3 regions of the Lactobacillus sp. M0390 genome follow, and region 3 is predicted to be linked to each of the others. Evidence: predicted binding sites of a transcription regulator. Region 3 holds the regulator's gene; each other region holds the start of a gene.
What was found. The regulator NrdR, encoded in region 3, represses ribonucleotide reductase genes. The targets are predictions, from matches to a motif close to ACACNATATATNGTGT.

Region 1 (4,292 bases), on a different contig from region 3:
CATAAATATCTTGGTTAGCGATATCTCCTTGCAATAAGCCCAAAATAATTGCTTTACCTATTTTACCGGTACCTATGAATCCTATTTTCATTGCTCTTCACCTTAATTGTTAACTTTAGAAGTTTGTTTTATCAGGATCAGTTGCAAGGTCAGCAGCACCATGCAACCCGTCCAAAGTCTTCATATCTTCTTCATCGATTACAAAATCAAAAATATCTACATTTTCTTTTATTCTATCAGTATGAACAGATTTTGGAAGTGGTGCAAACTGATGTTGAAGTGACCAACGTAAGAGTACTTGAGCAGGAGTTTTACCATAATGCTCAGCCACTTCACTAACAGTTTTATTTCCAATTAAGCCGCCTGTTCCTAATGGACTATATGCTTCACTTAAAATGTTAAGTTCATTATTATATGAAACAACGTCTTCCTGCATATCACTCGGATTTAAGTAGATTTGATTGACAGCTGGACGAATAGAAGCGGTTTTTAGTAATTCATCCATGTGCTCACGTCTAAAGTTTGAAACCCCAATCGCACGAAGCTTTCCTGCCTTGTACTGATCTTCCATTGCGAGCCAACTCTCTGCGTTTAATTCTGCCCAATGATCACGCACTGCTTTTGGATTTGGCCAGTGAATTAAGTACAGATCAAGATAATCTAACCCTAGTTTTTCTAAACTTTCGTCAATTGCTTGAATTGTTTCCTGATAGCCATGCTTATCATTCCACAATTTAGTTGTAACAAATAAATCATAACGGTTAATACCACTTTCCTTAATGCCCTTACCAACACTCTCCTCGTTGCCGTAAGCAGCAGCAGTATCAATCAAACGGTACCCCGCATTAATTGCATCAATAACGGAGTTTTTGGCAACATCGCCATCTGGCGTTTGCCAAGTTCCGAAACCTATAGTAGGCATCTTAGCTCCGTTATTTAAAAAATATCTATCATTTAAAGAACTAATTTTGACAGTCATTATTTTCACCTCTGTTATATTATATCGAATAATATATATGCTGCCACATCAAATTTGACAAATTGCTAATTAATTCTTTCAAAGTCATTTTTTAACAGTTTCACGAATTCGGGATATGTTTTCACTTCACACAAAGGATGTAAATTCATGTTATTTTTTCGCCCGCGATGGTTATACCAGACACTGCTAAAACCATAGTTTTCTGCACCTAAAATATCTGATTGTAAACCATCTCCAAAAAATACTGTTTCTTCAGGACCATATTCCGCCCGGTCAAAAAAGTAATCAAAAATTCGAGCATCAGGTTTTGAATAACCTGCTTCTTCAGAAGTAATAATTAAATTAAAATAGTTCTTAATTCCAGCTAGCTCTAAGCGGTGGCGCTGCATATAGGCTTCACCATTACTTAAAATGGTTAACTCGTACCCACTCTTTTTGGCAAAGCGAAGCGTATCTTCTACACCAGGTAGCAACTTATAAGCTTGACTGAAGTATGAACGATATTCATCCATAATGGCAAGTCCATCAACATTAATATGATAGTTTTCTTTGATAAAATTATGAAAAACCATTTCACTCAATTGATCATATGTTAATGCACCAGTTTCAAGCTGACGCCATAAACTTTGATTATATGAGTGGTAACGGCGCTGCAAGTCCTCTGTTAGTGGCCAGTGATGCGCGTTAAAAAGACGATGGAGCGCGAAATTCTCCGTATCCGCGAAATCGATTAGTGTGTCATCTACATCAAAAATAATTTGTCTAAAACGCAAGTATTTTTCATCCTTTCCAATTATTTCCCGGGAAATAAATACTGCTACGGAAAAATATTATACCAGTAAATTACTCATAAAAAACATAATTATCTTTTTGTTAAATTTAGGTAAAACTCATTTTAAGTAACTGCGCTTGAGGTATAATTGCTTACCAAATAAATCAGGAGGAAATACTAGTATGCTTACTTTATTACTAATTTTTGCATTGATCTGGGCACTGGCTAAACTAGGTGTTGGGATAATTAAAATTTTATTATTTATACTGGCATGCGGTTTAATCTTCATTTTCTTTATTCATTTACTAATTCCTTTTGCTATTTTGGGAGGAATACTTCTCCTGCTCTTCACAGCAATTGGTCGTTAACTCTTTTTTATTAGTCTTTTTGAAGCACAATAAGCTTTTTTTAGTTTATTGTGCTTTTTCTATACGCTGATTGCTATATGATTTTTTTGAAAATCTTTTTCTCCTACTGCCGCCTTAAATCATCTTTTTTTGTTCGGATTTGACTGCTGCATATCCGCTGGTAAATACAAGATATTGTGTTATAGTCTTTTTAGACACCATACATGATGTGTATGTGAAACAAAGTGTTATTTTATGAGGAGATATTTTGTATATGAAAAATGCAAGAATAAGCTTGGATCAGGCTTATATTGATCAAGTGAAACAAAATGTTTCGCCTCACTGGGGAGAACTTGGCTGGGTCACGTACAAGCGGACTTATGCACGCTGGCTTCCTGAATATAATCGCGCTGAAGAATGGGACGAAACAGTTAAGCGTGTTGTGGAAGGCAACATTAACCTTGATCCACGCTTAACTGATTCGCCTTCTGAAGATGTGGTTGAGGAACTGACAGACGAAGCTAAGCGTTTATTCAAGCTTATTTATGGCCTTGCTTCCACTCCGTCTGGACGGAACTTGTGGGTTTCTGGGACTGATTACCAAAGACGTAATGGTGATTCCTTAAACAATTGCTGGTTTATTGCTATCAAACCACAGAAATATGGTGATAGTCATATCGTGCCTGACTATTTGGACAAAAATCAAGAAGCTCTTTCAATGCCATTTTCTTTCGTCTTTGACCAATTGATGAAAGGTGGCGGCGTTGGCTTTTCCGTCGTTCAGGACAATATCCAAAAAATTCCCTCAGTTGACAATAAAATCGATTTAACGATTGTAATCGACAAGGCTAGTGCTTCTTATGACGACTCCGTTAAGCTTGGAGCAACTGATAAAAGTGAGTGGGTAAAGCAAAATCAGAATTCGGATGACTATATCTATTACGATTTATCTGACACCCGTGAAGGTTGGGTTTTAGCTAATGCTCGTTTAATCGATATGCACTTTAAGGAGACCAATCCTGAAAATAAACAGAAGTTGGTTTTAGACATCAGTGGTATTCGTCCTTACGGTGCAAAAATTCACGGTTTTGGTGGTACTGCTTCTGGCCCAATGCCATTGGTCGAAATGCTGTTTGAGATTAACGACATTATCAATAATCGTGTTGGTACAAAAATCACCTCAGTTGATGGTACAGACATTTGCAACTTAATCGGGAAAACTGTTGTTGCAGGAAATGTTAGACGGTCTGCTGAATTAGCATTAGGCTCTAACGATGATCAAGATTTCATCACAATGAAGCAAGATAAAGATAAGCTATATCATCACCGTTGGGCTTCAAACAATAGCGTTGCGATTGACGCTAAATTCGATGGATACGAACCAATTGCCGCTGGTATTAGAGAAAACGGTGAACCTGGTGTTGTTAACTTAGACTTGTCACGTAATTACGGCCGTATTATTGATGGTTATCAAGAAGGCATTGATGGCGAAGTTGAAGGAACAAACCCATGTGGTGAGATTTCACTAGCCAACGGTGAGCCATGTAACTTATTTGAAGTTTTTCCTTACATTGCTGAAGAACAAGGTTGGGACTTAAAAGAGGTCTTCAAACTGGCTACCCGTTATACCAAGCGTGTAACTTTTAGTGAATACGACTGGGAAGTTTCCCGCAACATCATCTACAAGAACAGACGAATCGGTGTTTCAATGTCAGGTATCCAAGATTGGCTCTTAAATGATTTAGGTCATCGGGTTGTTACCGGCTTTGAAGACAGTATCGACGAAGAGACAGGCGCAAAAATTAAAAAGCCAATTTATGATCCTAAGGGAATCAAAATGGTCGAAGAAGCATATCAAGCAGTAATTGATGCCGATCAAGACTACAGTAAGGCTTTAAATTGCAATCCTTCTATCAAACACACCACTGTTAAACCATCTGGTACTGTTGCTAAACTTGCAGGTGCTTCTGAAGGTATGCACTTCCACTACGCTGGCTATCTAATTCAAAGAATCAGATTCCAAGCCTCAGATCCTTTACTCAAGGCCCTTGATGCTTGTGGTTACTACTCAGAACCAGATATCTATTCACCAAATACTATTTGTGTAGAATTTCCATTAAGAGCAGCTCATGCAGACAGCAAAAACTTTGCTTCTGCAGGTACTGTTTCAATTGAAGAACAGTTTGCAACTCAA
Region 2 (4,292 bases), on a different contig from region 3:
CACCTTCTTAAAATCTAACGCTTTAACCGTGAAAATTTGATCAGCTACTTGATGAGCAAAATCCATATCGTGTGTAACAATAATTTGTGTCATCTTATTGTTGTTTTTCAGTTGTAAAATAATTTCGCCGACTTTGGTACGTAATGCAGGATCCAGTGCTGAGGTCGGCTCATCATAGCATAGAATTTGTGGCTTCATTGCTAATGCTCGCGCAATCGCAACTCTCTGCTTTTGACCACCAGACAGCTGATATGGATACAGTTCTTCTTTGCCAGTTAAGTCTAGATCGTGAAGCAATTGCTTAGCTGTCTGTAGAGCCTGGCTATTATCTTCTTTTAAAACCAATCTAGGTGCGAGTGTGATATTGTCAATGATGGTCAAATTGGGAAACAATTCGTAACTTTGAAAAACAACACCAGTAATTTGATTATCTTTACTTGGTTCAGTTGGATCAAATTCTTGATTGTTCCAGAGAAACTGACCAGAATCGACTTTTTCTAAGCCACTAAGGCAACGTAGAAGAGTTGTTTTGCCGGCACCCGAAGGTCCGACTATTGCTAATATCTCTTGATCGGGAATTGTTAAGTTTAGCTTATTTAAAATTGTTCGAGAGCCAAATTTTTTAGTAATATTCTTTAATTCAAGCATGAATCATTCCCCTTATTATTTCCACTTAGAGTAACTGTGTTCGATTTTCTTTAAAATAAACGATGCAATACCGGTCATTAGTAGATAGATAATACCAACTAGAACTAATGGCACAAGTGTAACGTCTCGTGCAGTTGCAACGTTTCCTGCACGTAGGAGTTCACCCAAGCCAATAACATAAACAAGGGAAGTGTCCTTGACTAAATTGATCACTTCATTGCCAATTGACGGTATAACAATTTTGCTTACTTGGGGAATAATAATATGTCGCAAAGTTTGCCATTTTGTGAGCTGCAGAACGTGCGCACTTTCATATTGGCCGACAGGCACAGACTGAAAACCACCACGGAATATTTCTGCAAAGTAAGCAGTATAGTTTAAGATAAAAGCGAATAAGGCAGCATTGTATCGTTGGAAAATGATGCCAATGATTGGCAGTCCATAAAAAATAAAGATTAGTTGTAGTAACAATGGCGTACCACGCATAATCCAGATATAAAATTTTAAAATAGCACGTATAATTTTAAAATGTGAAATTAAACCCAAACTAACAATGATTCCAAGTGGGATAGAAATGATCAAGGTCCATAAGAATAGAATCAGGGTCATTTTAGCTCCAGAAAGTAGAGAAGGCATGATTGAGATTATATAATTCATCTTATTCTCCTTTAAAGCGTAAACTGAAATAATGAGCAAAAAATTACATTTATGACAGAATAGCACATATTTTTTTAATAATAAAATGGTAATAGTGTAAAAAGTTATTTTAGACTGCTCAGCAAGAAATTTAACAAAACAAAAAGCCGTTTTTTAGACTAAATATCTAAAAACGGCTTTTCACTACAATATGCAAGTTGATTGCTTTACTGATTATGCATCGAGTTCGACCTTGGTTGGCTTATCCCATGATTCAGGTAATTTACCAATCTCTTTTAATTTATCGACAATTTGATTTAAAACAATCTCACGATCATGTTCATTGGTCATAAAATCAAGCTCATCACCATTAATTTCCATTTTAGGTGAATAATCATATTTTTCATACCAAGGCTTATAATAACGTAATAGTCGTTTGTAATAATCTTCAAGCGTTGAATCATAACTAAGCTGTTCGTACGGGCGACCACGCTTTTGAATACGTTTAAGCATCGTCTCGTATGAAACATTGATATGGACGAGCAAATCAGGGTTCTTTTTTGGCATATTTTTGAGCTCATTCATCATATTGTTTAAAAGCTCATAGTAAGTGTCAACTTCTTCTTTAGTTGCACGTCCAATATCGGCATTCATTTGGAAGAAGAGTGCATCTTCATAGATAGAACGATCAAGCACGTTATTATCGTCGGTTAATGCGTCCTTAATGCTGCGAAAACGTGTATTAAGGAAAAACACCTGAAGCAGAAACGCATACTTTTTAGGATCAGCGTAAAAAAGTGGTAAGACTGGATTATCGTCAACACTTTCGTAAAATGGCTTAGTTCCTAAATATTTGGCTAAAATACTGGTTAAACTGGATTTACCGGCTCCAATAGGGCCACTTAAAACAATAACTGTCATCACGTTCCTTCTTATTCTAGACTGCCAATTTCACGCAGCTTGCTATCTATCTGGCTTAAAACTTCCTTTTTAGCACCTTCATCACCGATAAAGTCATACTTATCACCGTCAATTACAATCTTAGGTGAGGCATCATACTTTTCGTACCAAGGCTCATAATAGCGAATTAAGCGTGCATAATAATCTTTCAGACTGGGATCAGTCGAGATTTGCTCATAAGACCGACCACGCTTCTCGATTCGTTTTAGCATGGTATCTAGTGACACACGGATATAAATCAAGAGATCAGGTTTTTTACTAGGATTTCCTGGGGTATCTTCCATCATGTTTTCAAGTAAACTGTCGTAAATCTTAAATTCGGTAGGATCAGCGACGTTGCTTTCCGCATTCATTTGGAAAAAGAGGGCATCTTCGTAAATAGAACGGTCAGAAACACTGTTTTTCTCTTTAACTGCTTGATTGATTTGCGCTAACCGGTGGTTAAGTAGATAGATGTTAAGTAAAAAAGTGTACCGTTTCATGTCCTGGTAATATAAAGGAAGAACCGGATTACTATCAACGCCTTCATAAAAGGCTTGAGTTCCTAAATGTTCAGCTAAAATACTGGTTAAACTGGATTTACCGGCTCCAATAGGCCCGCTTAAAACAATAACTTGAATCACGCTCTTTCTTAAATACAATATATAGATTAATATCTAGTTTAATACGAGATATAGTGGTAAACAAGAAGAAATTTAATTTGCATTGAGGCAAAAATGTCAAGTGATTTTGCATAGTGCAGACTAAAAAATTTGCTTATAGTTTGATAAAGATATGTAAATATATATTTTCAAGATAAAAAGATTTAAGGATTGTTACACGTGAAACTAAGGTAAAACAAAAAGTGAAGTGCATAGTTTGAAACACTTCACTTTTTGAATAGATTGGTTAAGATGCGCTACTTAACACGATCTTCTTTCTTTTCTTCTTTTTTATCTTCAGCCTTATCTTTTTGTTCGTCAATCTTTTCTTTGGCGTCTTGAGTGGCACCGGTTAGACGATCTTGCAAGCTGACAGAGTCCTTTTCATGCTCTTCCTTGGTCTTGATATCAACTACTGTGACGTTAACTTCAACAGTATCTAAGCCTGTCATTTCTTTAACCTTGTCATAAATCTTTTGTCTAATTTCGTCATAAAGTTTAGGAATGTCAGTACCGTATTCTGCAACGATTTCAATGTCGACAGCAACTTGCTTTTTACCGACTTCGACGTTAACACCATTAGTTACGTCATCACTGTTAACAATCTTATCAGCTAAGTTAGAGAAGAAGCCGCCATTAACAGTTAATAGTCCTTTAACGTCTGCCAAAGCAATGCCGACAATCTTTTGGATTACTTTAGAGTCATATGTTAAGTCGCCTTTAACTTCTTGTTTTGAGTTGTTGTTATTTTGTACCATAATAATTCAATTCCTTTCATTTAGTGTTGTTGTTTACTTACCAAGCTTTTTAACAGGGGCCAATAATGCCCAGCTAGAAAGCCTAATGCTAGTAACACAATGACAAAAATAGTTTTAAAAAAGCCTAATCCCAAAAAACAAAATGCTAGTAACAAGCCGATTACTGCACCGCATATTTCTGGGAGGTGTTCCTGCAAAATTTTATTCATTTTTGCCTCCTTTATTGAACGCGTGTCTCGGGCTTATCAGAGTTTTGATAGTTAACAAACTTAATTTTGATTTTTGGTTTCTGCTCGATTCCCAAAAGTTGACTAAGATTACCTTTAAGCTCTTCAAGGTATTGCTCAAGAACAGCGTTAACGTTGTCGCCATGTCCTAAATTACCACTAATCCTGATTTTGATTTTATGATTAGTAAGCTTAGAATCAACTTTTGCCTTATTAATAAAAGGTAATTCAGATAAAGAATTCATGACGTAACCGTTAATCGCCTTACTATTAACTCTGACTTGTCCATCGCGCTTATGAATTAAGGTGAAGTAGCGCTGAACTGGCCAGAATAGAATGATTAATAAACTAATGATTAAAGCCAAAAGAACAATGGCACTAGCACCGATTAGATACCATTCGAAAATAGGATTTAATGTACC
Region 3 (4,292 bases):
GTTTGAATGAGTGGGGTACATCTACATTGAACCACTTCCAGAATAATGTGATTCTCTCTGACTTGAGTTGCATCATGTTCATTCAATTAAGATAATTATACATATCTAACATTTTTTTGCAAGAACTTTTTTAATAAAAATCACAAAAAGCACTTTTAGTTAAGTGCTTTTTGTTTTAACTTATTTTTAATTTAGCGCCGTCTATTAGGACCAGAAACAACGACCTCTTTAGCCAAAGTCCGTACTCTTTCCATTAGTCTTGCAGCTTTAACTGGATCTATTGCATTTTTAGTCTCCTTAAAATGTTCTTCCAAATCGTTCATCGAGAAATTGGAAGAAAAGAAAGTCGGCAATTGATTGTCCATCCTGGATTGCAGGATTACTGCTAAAACTTCGTCACGAGACCACTGACTGAGATTTTCAGCACCAATATCATCCAAAATTAGTACATCACAACTTGAAATTCGCTGTACCTCTTCCGGCAGGCTATTATCATTAAAATGACTTGAAAGACCGGCAATGAAATTAGGCACATGCATGAAAACAATACGCTTATTCATCATTGCAAGTGAATTTGCCAAGCCAGCAAGAATGAAAGTTTTACCTACTCCAAAACTACCCGATAAAAATAGACCTTTTTGATGAATATTCTTAGAGTAGGCACTCAAGAATTGACCAATATCAGCCATTGCTTGCTTTCTTTCAGGCGTTATCTCAACTTGACTGAGTTTAACATCATGCAAACTGGTTGGCAGATCAATTAAACGCAGATTCTTTCTGGCACTAACTTCCCGATCATGTTCAATCTTACTGTCTTCAGGAACGTAAGTAATATCAATCGCATTAGTATTTAGAATCAATTTCGGTTTAAAGCCTTGCGTGACTGGATCCTTTTTATTTTGTTGAAACAAATAAAATTCAAAAAGAGCAGACATGCTCTTATCAATCATTTCATCCGTTATTTTGTCCTGATGAGCGTTAATGAACTGACTGACAGCCGGTTCAGCTAAAACTTGTTGCCTAATCTGAGCTGGATCAATTTTTTTAGCTGCTGGATGATTCTTTCCAGAAATAAATTTATTAATCGGTTCCATAGATTCACCTACTTCATGCCATTTTGGTCTTCAAAGTTCTTGAAAAAGTTCTTTAAATCTGCCGAAGAAACGTCTGATTTAACTGTAGCTTTTTTCTTGCTCCAGTCCGTTGCTTTTTCAACCCTTTTTGCCTGAGTATAACGAGGATATTTTCCTTTATTTTGCTCACGTTTATTCATATAGTCAAGTGCTTGCTCACCTGTCTTCACACCATGTTGCAACCAATCATGCAGGATTTTATTCGCTAAACGATAGGAAATATTCGGTCCGCTTTTTAGACAAGCGTAGGTCAAAAGATTCAGCAATTCAGCTGGTATCCCTTTTTCATTATATAAACTGTCAAGGACATGATATTCGCTAGCATCAACATAATCATGACGTTCAGTTTTTAGATAATATAAAAACTGAGCTGGAGATTTACTCTTCGCAAGTTGTAAAAGTTTTTGTTCTTGTTCACTAAAATGCGCATTTGAAGGACTAGTTTCTTCAGTACGCGTAACTCTTCTAAGTTGCTCACGTGTTGTTTGAGCATGGATACTGTTTGCGATTGTCTTTTTAATTAAGGACATATCAAGCTGATAGTCTCCGTGTAAGCATGACAAAGCCTCATCAACAAATTCTTGTTCGGACAAACCATAGGTGCGCATAACGGCCCGAATTGCTTCGCGGTTGCGATCAATTTCTGTCTCCGGAATCTGATAAATCTCAAACTGCTGCTTCATAAAATCCCAGTCAATCTTGTCATCTTGTTTGATACTTGCCTGAACAGGTTTAGCAATCTGGTTTTCTTGAGCAGCCTGTTTCACTTCAATTGAAGGTTCAATTGCTTCTTGATCGGGTAAACGAAAGACGTCCATGAATGAGGCAGAAACATCAGTTGCGGTCGCTAAGCCATTAGGTTGGTTTAAGTTCTGACTACCTTCTTGGGCAAAGACATGACTCAATTTTTGAAATGCGCTAACACCAATTTTTTCCTTAAGCAAACTGGCTAAAAGAGGAGTAGCAAAAAATTCATTACTACTTGGCACCTTTGCTAGCTGAAAAACTAGTACCTGACCCATAATTTCATTTTCAATCATGCGTGTTTGAATCAAACCAGTACCTTCAAGCTTATGCAGCGCAATAAAAAGACTTTTAAGGTTGCAATCAAGCTGTTCTTGTAACGCGTATAAGCCAGTTGAATCAGATAGCATTGCACCAGAATTATAGTCTTCATTCAGACTAAGGTACATGGAAAGAGCAAGAGAGCCAATTAAAGGCTGATAAAGCTTTACTAAAATACGAATATCAGCTGGATATAGGTCAATATGATTAGCAATAAAAAAAGGTTGTTTGGGATTATCTGTCTCAAACATTTCTAATTTCCTTTCTCTCTTTTAGCAATCATATCCTCCATTGTCTTCATGAAACTCGACATATCTTTAAATTCGCGGTAAATCGATGCAAAACGAATATAAGCAACATCATCTAGTTCAGCTAATTCATCCATCACCAATTGACCGATTTTTTTCGAAGATATTTCACTTACACCTTGCTGTCTAACCTTGTTTTCAACGTGATCAACTAGTTCTTCAAATTGTGCACTGGTAATTGGACGCTTTTGTCCAGCTGCCATTACACCATGCAGAATCTTTTTACGATTAAACGGCTCTCTAGTATTATCATTCTTAATTACTAATAATGGCGTTGTTTCAATTCGCTCAAAAGTAGTAAAGCGAAAGCCACAGTTTTCACATTCTCTTCTGCGTCTAATTGCACGATTTTCATCACTTGGACGCGAATCGATTACACGTGAGGCATTTTGCCGACAATTAGGACATTCCATCTTAGTCCTCCTCTTTTAGTTCACATAGCAGGTTTGCTAATTTAGTTTCTAGCTCTTTTATTGTACCAGTATTTGTGATGACATAATCTGCTAATTTTTCCTTTTGCGATAGTGGCATCTGTGTTTTTATTCTATTTAAAGCCTCAGTTTTATTTAGGTGATCACGTGTCATTAATCGCTGCAATTGCAACTCCTCTGGAACCGCAATTAACAAGGTCTTATCGCAATAATCTTTTACTTTAGTTTCAAATAATAAAGGTGCATCTACAATAACTACTGGTTTCTTTAAAAGTTTATTTTGCGTAATTTTATCTTCAATTTCGCTAAAAATCAATGGATGTGTTATCTGGTTAAGCACATTTAACTTACTTTGATCATTAAAAACAATTTGTCCTAACTTTTTGCGATTAAGTGTACGATCAGAATTTAAAATATCTTGGCCAAAGTAACTAATCACTTTTTTATAACCTAACTGACCGATATTTAAAATGTCATGTGCAATCACATCGCTGTCAATAACAGGTAAATTGCGCTTAAGGAAAAAAGCATCTGCCGTGCTTTTTCCACTTGCAATTCCACCTGTTAAGCCAAGTACTAAAGTCATTTATAAATTACCTGACAGTGGGGACAAAATGTAGTCCCTCGGCCCGAAACTTTTATTTTTTCTAATGGTGTGTCACAACGAACGCATGGCTCTCCCTTATGACCATAAACTTTGAGCATTTCCTGAAAACCACCGGTTTTTCCATTAGCATCAAGGTATGTATGAACCGTAGTTCCTCGTTCTTCAATCGCCAATTCAATTAAAGAATTAATGTTATCGTGAAGCTGTTTGATTTTAGTTTTGGGCAGAGCATTGGCCATACTCAAAGGATGAATTTTGGTTTCCCATAAAACTTCATCAACATAGATATTACCTAGTCCGGCAACCACAGACTGGTCAAGAAGCGTATTCTTAATACTCTTTTTTTTGCGCGCCAGTCCCTCAGTAAAAGCAGCAATCGTAAAATTTGGCGAATTAGGTTCTGGTCCCAGTTTACTGATACCAGTTACTTCTTTTTCCGTTCCAGTTTTAACTAACTGCATTCTACCGAATTTACGAACATCGTTATATCTCAAAGCTGAACCATCAGTAAAAACAAACTGAACATGATCATGCTTATCTTTTTTCGTGTTTTCTTTAACTAAGCGATACTTGCCTTCCATGCGCAAATGAGAAACTACCGTCAAATTCCCACTCAACCTAATCAACAAGTACTTCGCATAGCGATCAATCGTTTCTATTTTTTTATTAACTAATTGCTGTTCAAATTCTTGCGGGTCACTGGCAATAATTTTGGGGTACCACAACGTAACTTTTTTTATTGTTTTTC

Region 1: a site for NrdR is predicted at 2,284-2,299, ahead of nrdJ (ribonucleoside-triphosphate reductase, adenosylcobalamin-dependent). Genes of this name have one in related genera too.
Region 2: a site for NrdR is predicted at 2,909-2,924, ahead of H3R25_RS06160 (deoxynucleoside kinase). Genes of this name have one in related genera too.

The regions. Positions count from the first base shown of each region.
Region 1 is NZ_JACFPH010000006.1:46,839-51,130, reverse strand. Features, by position in the region: gene proC (pyrroline-5-carboxylate reductase) at 1-91, opposite strand, end outside; gene H3R25_RS08520 (aldo/keto reductase) at 116-979, opposite strand; gene H3R25_RS08515 (YjjG family noncanonical pyrimidine nucleotidase) at 1,045-1,752, opposite strand; gene nrdJ (ribonucleoside-triphosphate reductase, adenosylcobalamin-dependent) at 2,373-4,292, shown strand, end outside.
Region 2 is NZ_JACFPH010000002.1:455,793-460,084, reverse strand. Features, by position in the region: gene H3R25_RS06175 (amino acid ABC transporter ATP-binding protein) at 1-648, opposite strand, end outside; gene H3R25_RS06170 (amino acid ABC transporter permease) at 664-1,305, opposite strand; gene H3R25_RS06165 (deoxynucleoside kinase) at 1,519-2,205, opposite strand; gene H3R25_RS06160 (deoxynucleoside kinase) at 2,217-2,867, opposite strand; gene H3R25_RS06155 (Asp23/Gls24 family envelope stress response protein) at 3,143-3,643, opposite strand; gene H3R25_RS06150 (DUF2273 domain-containing protein) at 3,664-3,852, opposite strand; gene amaP (alkaline shock response membrane anchor protein AmaP) at 3,864-4,292, opposite strand, start outside.
Region 3 is NZ_JACFPH010000001.1:802,593-806,884, forward strand. Features, by position in the region: gene dnaI (primosomal protein DnaI) at 192-1,094, opposite strand; gene H3R25_RS03830 (DnaD domain protein) at 1,103-2,449, opposite strand; gene nrdR (transcriptional regulator NrdR) at 2,452-2,919, opposite strand; gene coaE (dephospho-CoA kinase) at 2,921-3,523, opposite strand; gene mutM (DNA-formamidopyrimidine glycosylase) at 3,520-4,292, opposite strand, start outside.